DNA from 2 places in the Gordonia sp. N1V genome. Region 1 is predicted to be linked to the other one. Evidence: riboswitches for the same ligand, from Rfam matches in the RefSeq annotation. Region 1 holds a riboswitch; the other holds the start of a gene.
What was found. Region 1 has a riboswitch for S-adenosylmethionine ahead of P3L18_RS10670 (amino acid ABC transporter permease). Riboswitches for the same ligand answer to the same signal wherever they lie in the genome.
Positions count from the first base shown of each region.

Region 2: linked by a shared signal. The riboswitch ahead of P3L18_RS22055 (LLM class flavin-dependent oxidoreductase) and the one ahead of P3L18_RS10670 (amino acid ABC transporter permease) in region 1 are both predicted to bind S-adenosylmethionine.

Region 1 covers NZ_JARJDD010000006.1:224,231-228,340, forward strand. The annotation lists gene P3L18_RS10660 (ABC transporter substrate-binding protein) at 1-102, opposite strand, end outside; gene P3L18_RS10665 (amino acid ABC transporter ATP-binding protein) at 217-1,014, opposite strand; gene P3L18_RS10670 (amino acid ABC transporter permease) at 1,011-2,021, opposite strand; SAM riboswitch class IV at 2,154-2,262, opposite strand; gene coaD (pantetheine-phosphate adenylyltransferase) at 2,425-2,913, opposite strand; gene rsmD (16S rRNA (guanine(966)-N(2))-methyltransferase RsmD) at 2,926-3,525, opposite strand; gene ectA (diaminobutyrate acetyltransferase) at 3,758-4,110, shown strand, end outside.
Region 2 covers NZ_JARJDD010000021.1:11,865-15,974, forward strand. The annotation lists gene P3L18_RS22050 (ABC transporter substrate-binding protein) at 1-905, opposite strand, end outside; SAM riboswitch class I at 1,113-1,197, shown strand; gene P3L18_RS22055 (LLM class flavin-dependent oxidoreductase) at 1,205-2,368, shown strand; gene P3L18_RS22060 (ABC transporter substrate-binding protein) at 2,368-3,996, shown strand; gene P3L18_RS22065 (ABC transporter permease) at 4,003-4,110, shown strand, end outside.

The DNA.
Region 1 (4,110 bases):
GACGAGGCCGAGTGCCACGGTGACGGCACCGAGCCGCGTCGCGGCCCGGCGACGAGCGCGCGTTCGGGGGGTGACGCGATCGGCGGAACGCGTTGGTGACATGGAGTTACTCCGTTTCTGGGGTGTGACGGCAGGGAGGATGACGACGTGCCCCGGCGGGGTCGTCGACGGTGGTGGCGGTCGGTGAGTCGGTGTGTGGTGGTCGATGTGTGGCGGTCAGAGCACTCGGAGCAGGAAGTCCTTGGTGCGCTGGTGTGTCGGATGATCGAGGACCTGATCCGGGGTGCCCTGCTCGACGATGCGGCCGTCGTCGAGGAAGACGATGGTGTCGGCGACCTCGCGGGCGAAGCCGATCTCGTGGGTCACCACGATCAAGGTGGTGCCGGTGGCGGCGAGATCACGGATCACCGCGAGGACGTCGCCCACGAGCTCGGGATCGAGCGCCGAGGTCGGCTCGTCAAAGAGCAGCACCCCCGGCTCGACGGCCAGCGCCCGGGCGATGGCGACCCGCTGTTGCTGACCGCCGGAGAGCTGGCGCGGATATGCGTCGTACCTGTCCGAGAGTCCCACGCGCGCAAGGAGTGCGCGGGCAGCTCGCTCGGCGTCCGCGCGGGTGATCCGGCCGGTCGAGACCAGTGGTGCCGCGACATTCTGGCCGGCGGTGAGGTTGGAGAACAGGTTGAACGACTGGAAGACGTAGCCGATGCGGCGTCGCTGTCGCAGGATCTCGCGTTCGGGCAATTCCCGGAGACGGCCGCCGGTACGGCGGACGCCGATCAGTTCGCCGCCCACGCTGACGTGGCCTGCGTCGAGCCGTTCGAGATGGTTCACGGCACGGAGCAGGGTCGACTTGCCCGAGCCCGAGGGTCCGAGGATCACCGTCACCTCTCCCGGGCGGATCGTGAGGTCGATGCCCTTGAGGACGTGGTGGTCGGCGTAGAAGCGGTGGGCGCCCACGATCTGCACCTCGGCACCGGTCGACGTCGTGTCCGGTGTGATGGCGGCGCGCGTCATGCGGCACGCTCCCAGGGACGCAGGGCGATGCTCCGGCGAGCGCCGGCAACAGCGAACCGCAATCGCTGTATCGGCGTGGGGGGCAGGGTGCGGACCGCCCCTCGCGCGAAGTAGCGCTCGACGTAGAACTGCACGATCGAGACGGCGCTGGTGAGGATCACATACCAGACCGTCGCCACCATCAGCAGTGGGATGATGTCACCGGAATAGGTGCTCGACTGGGTCGAGACCACGCCGAACAGATCGAGTAGCGACACGTAGTAGACCAGCGATGTCGACTTGATCAGCCCGATCAGCAGATTCACATACGACGGCACGATGGACCGCAGAGCCTGCGGCAATGTGATGCGCAGAAAGTGATACCGACGTGGAATGCCCAGTGCGGCAGCGGCTTCGTGTTGGCCCGCGTCGACCGACAGGATGCCGCCGCGCACGATCTCGGCGGCGAACGCCGCCTCGTGGACGGTGATACCGATGACGGCGATCAGGAACGGGGTGGCGAGATCGGCCTCGGAGAAATGAAACAGTCCCGGGCCGAACGGAACACCGATACTCAGACTCTGGTAGAGCGCCCCGAAGTTGAACAGGATGAGGAGCAGTACGATCAGCGGGATCGATCGAAAGAACCAGACGTAACCCCAGCTGACCGCCGCGAGCACGGGATTGTTCGACAGCCGCATCAGCGCCAGGACGATACCCACGGCCAGGGCGAGCACCGCACTGTACGCTGCGACCTCCAAGGTGACTCCGAGGCCTTCGAGAATGACGGGGCGAAAGAACCAGTACCCGAACCGATCCCATTGGAAGAACGCGTTGGTGGCCAGGCCGTGGACCAACTGCGCGCCGACGATGAGCACGATCGCGGCGAGAACCCACCGGCCGGGATGACGCAGGGGCGCAACGCGTTCGGCGACCGGCGGCGTAGTCGTGCCCGCCGACGACGGGTGCGAGTCCCCCGACGGCGCCGGGTGTGGATCGGCACTCGTGGACGGCGATGGGGCGGACATGTCGGCACTCTCCTCCAACCGGGGAACGGGGCACGCGAGGAGAGGCGTGCCCGACGACACCCCGGGCGTATCCCGCGGGTACCGACGACCACGACGGCACGACGACTCCTCACGAAATCGTTGTGGCCGTTTCCATCACGCTTATCGGGACATTCCCGATCCGGTCGTCACCTGGGGCACCCCACCGCGATGCGAGGGTTGCCGGTCAACCAGCCAGGGCTTGACGTTGACGCTCATGACCGTCTCGCTCACGCTAATACCGCGCGCCGCAGCGGTCAGTATTTACATTCGTCGATGAGTGAAAGTCTCGTGGCGTCGGCGTCGGACACCATAGTCGTCTGACGCTGCGTTATTCGTCTGACGCTGCGTTCCTCAGACCTGCGTTCGTCAGACGCTGCGTTCGTCAGACGCTGCGTTCACCGGCCAGGATCGCCTCGAGGCGCCGGTGGATGTGAGGGGAGAGAAAAGGTGTCACGTCGCCGCCGAGCTTGGCGACCTCTTTCACCAGCGAACTCGAGACGTGCGCGAAGCGCGGATCGGTCAGCAGGAACACGGTCTCGACGTCGGCCAGCTCACGATTCATCTGCGCCATCGGAAGCTCGTAGTCGAAGTCCACCGACGAGCGCAGACCCTTGACGATGGAGTGGATCGCGTTCTCTCTGAGATAGTCGACGAGCAGGCCGGTCCACTGATCCACCCGCACATTGGGCAGATCGGCGCAGTCCTCCCGGATCAGTTCGAGCCGCTCCGGGACCGAGAACAGGCCGCGCTTGTTGGGATTGACGACAACGGTGACCACCAGCTCGTCGAAACACGCAGCAGCCCGCTCGACGACGTAACGGTGGCCGCGCGTGAAGGGATCGAAGGAGCCGGGGATCACCGCACTGGTCATACTCTGCAGAACCTACCCGGCCTCCCCGCCGGTGACTCGCGCGACCTGCACCGTGGTGTCGCCGTAGGACTTGTCGGTGACGACCTCCCAGCCGACCGGCCATCTCGTCGTGGCCCGGCGGCCCCGCTCGAGGACCAGTAAGCCACCGTCGGCGAGCCAACCGCCCGCGCCGAGCGCCGCGAGGTCACCGTGCACCTCGTCGTCGGTGAGTGCATAGGGCGGGTCGGAGAAGATCACATCGAAGCGACCCGTCACACCTACTCGGGCCGGGACCTCCGCTCGGGCCGGGCCGGCCAGGAACGCCGACACCGGTGCGGTGATCACCCGGCCCACCTCGGCGACGCCGAGCGCCCTCAGGTTGGCGGTGACGACAGCGGTGGCGCGACGACGGCTGTCGACGAACACGGCCGAGGACGCGCCACGGGAGAGTGCTTCGAGGCCCAGCGCACCGGACCCGGCATAGAGGTCGAGGATGGCGGCACCCTCCAGATCGATCCGGGCGTCGAGAATGTTGAACACCGCCTCGCGCACCCGATCGGAGGTGGGCCGGGTCCCGGCGTCGGGAACCTTCAGTGGTCGTCCGCCGTGGCGGCCGGCGATGATCCGGGTCACCGAACCATTCTCCCATTGCCGATTCGGTTGAGCCGTCCCCCTCGACGGGCGGCGCCACCGGGTCGTCACCGCGGTCGCCGCCGGACAATTCGCCCACCCGCAGCGAGTCGTCGCAAGCGTTTGTGTCCCGCATCACAAATACCGGATGAACTGGGCATTGAGGGGGCATTTCCCCACCGATTTACGCAGGCAGGTGAATTCGTCGACACACGTTGTTAACGTCGAATGCGTTATGAGCCCGTCCCACACAAGAACGGCCCCATCACCCCTTCTCACTCTCGACTACCGGGTTCCCTCGGTGGCCGACGGTACCCGACTCTGGGAGATTGCCAAGGACTCCCAGGTGCTCGACGTGAATTCCAGCTACGCCTACGTACTGTGGTGCCGAGACTTCGCCGAGACGTCCATCGTCGCCGAGGTCGACGGCCGCACTGCAGGATTCGTCACCGGATATCGACGTCCCTCCGACCCGTCGACCCTCATGGTCTGGCAGGTCGCGGTCGACGACGCGTATCGCGGTCACGGGATCGCAGCAACGATGCTGCATCGACTCTTCGATCGTGCCGCACGACGCGGGGTGGTGGC
Region 2 (4,110 bases), on a different contig from region 1:
ATCGTGGGTCCGCCGAACGCCGACGCGGTGTCGTTGGTGAGGAACACCGTCGTGCCGCGGCGCACCGCGGGCAGCGAATCCCAGCCGGGTATCGCATCGAACGCCTCGGGCCCGCCGACCAGCGGCCAGAAGATCAGTAGGTCCGAAGCGAAGATGTCGATACGTTCGGCCGACACGATCGTGCGTGCGCCACCGGGCGCGAGCCCTTTGACCGCCGGGTCGAGAACCAGGCCGAGTTCGGCGAGCAGTTTCGCGGAGGGGTCGGTGTCGCTGGTCACCACACCGAACTGATTCTGCGGGGTCAACTGTCCGAAGGTGAACGACTTGCCCTGGCTCGCCGGGTATTTCGCCTTGGTGGCCGCGATCTGCTGCTCGACCTCGGCGACGGCCTCATCGGCCTGCTGTTGCTTGCCGAAGATCCGGCCGGCTGTCGTCATCACGTCCTGCCAGCTGTCGGTGACGGTGTCGGTGGCCATCACCGGGATCGTCGGGGCGATCCGCGTCAGACGGTCGTAGGCCGCGCGATCGGGCAGGTATCCGGCGAGGATCACCTGCGGGGCGAACCGCGCGATCGCGGCGACGTCGGGGGTACCGGCCTCCACGTCATAGGTGACGATCGTCGACGAGTGCTCCGGCGTCCAGGCGAAGCGATTGTTCGGGCCCGAATACCCCTGCGCGAGGAACTCCGCCGTGATCGGGACTCCGAGGCGGATCAGCGAATCCGACCACGCGCCGCCGAAGGTCACGACCTTGGTCGGATCGCTCGGAATCGTCGTCGATCCGTACTGGTGCTCGACGGTCACGGTCTCCCCCGCGGACCCGGCCGGGTCGTCAGGGGAGGAGCACCCGACAAGGGCGACGAACACCAGGGTCAACAGGCCGGCGAGAACTCCACGAACGCGCATCTCGTTAGGCTAGGCTAAATCGCCTGTATCGGACAAGACTGACGCGGGCGTTACGGCGTCACCGCCCGGCACCGATGCCGTCCGGGCGTCCGGGTTAATCCCACGGTGACCGAAAGTCTGTGCCGCGTAGACGCCCGGGCGCCGTCGACGTACTCGAGCAGCTCCTGACTTTCTTGCCGTGTGCCGCGCCGTCGACCTACCGTGAATCGACCATCTGGAGCGACCGAGAGACCCGGCTCGTCGACGTCGCAGCAACCCCAGAGGAGGGTGCTAACGCCGGGATCGATGGGAGTCGGCTCGTGCCATTTCATGACCATGCCCCGTTGTCGGTGCTCGATCTCGCGCCGATCAGCGAGGGCTCCAATCCTGCTGCCGCACTGGCCAACACGATCGACCTCGCGCAGCACGCCGAGCAGTGGGGCTATCGCCGCTACTGGGTCGCCGAACATCACTTCGTCGCGGTGGCCGGCTCGAATCCGGCTGTCCTGATCGGTCAGATCGCCGGCGCCACCACCACCATCCGGGTCGGGTCGGCGGCGGTTCAGGTCGGCCAGACGACCGCGGTCTCGGTCGTCGAGTCCTTCGGTCTGCTCGACGCCTTCCATCCCGGCCGTATCGACCTGGGTCTCGGACGCTCCGGTCAGCGGCGCGCGGAAGCGGTCACGGCGACACCCACGCCTTCGACACCCACGCCGTCGACACCTGCGGCGACCCTGCCGCGGCTTCCCGGCCCGAGTCGTGTCGTCGACGGTGTGGTGCTCCCCGAACCGTTCGATGTGTCGGCGCTGCTGGCGAATTCGCGTCTGGCGCGCAGCTTCGAGGTGCTCACCCAGCCCGGTGCGCAGACCCCCGATTTCGCCGAGCAGGTCGCCGACATCGCCGCATTGCTCGAGGGCACCTATCGCAGCCCGTCCGGTCTCCAACTGCATGCGGTGCCCGGTGAGGGCGCCGACGTCGAGCTCTGGATCTTCGGTAGCAGCAAGGGTCAGAGCGCTCAGGTGGCCGGCGCGCGCGGACTGCCCTTCGTCGCCAACTACCACGTGAGCCCCGGCACGACGCTCGAAGCGGTGCAGGCCTATCGCGCCGCCTTCCGGCCGTCGGCGGTGCTTGCCGAACCGTACGTGGTGGTCTCGGCCGATGTGGTGGTCGCCGAGGACGACGACACCGCACGCCATCTCGCCTCCACCTACGGGCACTGGGTGTACAGCATCCGCAGCGGCCACGGCGCCGTCGAGTACCCGGATCCGGCCACCGCGCCACCACTGGACGACGAGCAGCGCGCACTGGTCGCCGACCGCCTCGAGACCCAGTTCGTGGGCAGCCCCGACACCGTCGTCGAGCGTCTCGCCGCGCTCGGAAAGCTGACCGACGCAGACGAACTCGTCATCACCTCGGTCACCCACGATCACGGTGACCGGCTGCGCTCGCACGAACTCCTCGCCAAGAAATGGGGCCTCATCTGATGCGTGGCATCACCACCACCGTCGCCCGTACCGCGACGGCAACCGTTGCCGCGCTGGCCGTCTTCGGTCTCGCCGCATGCGGCGGGGGCTCCTCGCAGTCCGACGACGCCGGCCCGCCGGTGTCCGGCGGCACGCTGCGCTACGGCCTCTCCGACGCGCCCACCTGCTCCGACCCCGCCCAGAGCGCCACCAACCAGACGATCTACGTGACCCGTCAGATCGTCGACTCACTGACCGACCAGGTACCCGGAAGCGGCGACCTGAAACCGTGGCTGGCGCAGAGCTGGGAGGTCAGCCCCGACGCCAAGACCTTCACCTTCCACCTCAAGCCCGACGTCACCTTCAGCAACGGCACCCCGCTGACCGCCGACTCGGTCAAGAAGAACTTCGACGCCATCGTCACCACCCTCGGCGGCGCCAAGGCGCCCTTGGCCGCAACCTATCTCAGCGGCTACACCGGCACCACCGTCGTCGACCCGTTGACCGCACGGGTCGAGTTCTCCGCACCGAACGCGCAGTTTCTGCAGGCGACCTCCACCCCGCAGCTCGGCATCCAGGCCGACGCGACCGTCGCCGCCACACCCGAACAGCGGTGCCAGGGCACCAACATCGGCTCCGGGCCGTTCGTCTATTCCGCATGGCAACAAGGCCGTTCGGCCGCCCTGCGCAAACGCACCGGATATCAATGGGGCTCGGCGGTGTTCACCCATACCGGCGACGCCTACCTCGACGGGATCGACTTCACCGTCGTCCCCGAGTCGGGTGTGCGCACCGGTTCACTGGGCTCCGGTCAGCTCGACGCCATCAGCGATGCCCTCCCCAACGACAAGGCACAGATCTCCTCGGCCGGTGGCAAGGTACTCACCGCGGTGAACCCCGGCGTGCCATTCGGCCTGCAGCCCAACGTCTCCCGTGGAGTGCTCGCCGACGAGCAGGTCCGCACCGCACTGCTCCCGGCGATCAACCGCACCGAACTCGTCGACACCGTGCTCGACAAGGACTTCCACCCGGCGACCGGGGTGCTGGCCGCCAACACTCCGGGTTTCCACGCCGAGACGGCGGCGCTGACCTTTGACGCCGCCAAGTCCCGGCAGCTACTCGACGCCGCGGGCTGGCGGCCCGGCCCGGATGGCATTCGCGTCAAAGACGGCCGGCGCCTGTCGTTCTCGGTGCTCTACAGTCCGGTGTTCGCCGGCAACCAGGCGATCCTCGAACTCGTCCAGCAGCAGCTGAAGAACGTCGGCGCCGACATGGCGCTCGACGTGGTGCCGGCGGCCGAGGCCACCGTCCGACAGAACGCCGGCGACTACGACGCGATCTACTACAACGTGACCCGTGCCGACGGGGATATCCTGCGCACCCAGTTCGGATTGACCACCCGAAACCTGAACCGGCGCGGTCCGATTCCCGCGTTGGATACGGCACTGGCGCAGCAGCAGAGCACCACCGACACCGCCGCTCGCAACGCGGACCTGGCCACCGCCCAGACCCAGATCATCGAGCACGGACTGTTCCTGCCCACCATCGAACTCTCCCAGGCCATCGGTACCGCGGGCACCGCGCACCAGGTGTCCTTCGACGCCTCGGCACGCCTGCAGTTCCACGACACCTGGCTCTCGGGTCGGTGACCGGCGATGATCCGCTATCTCGCGATCCGCATCGCCTCGGCCATCGGGGTGCTGTGGGCGGCATTCACCGTCGCCTTCATCATCCTGATCCTGCTGCCCTCGGATCCGGTGTCG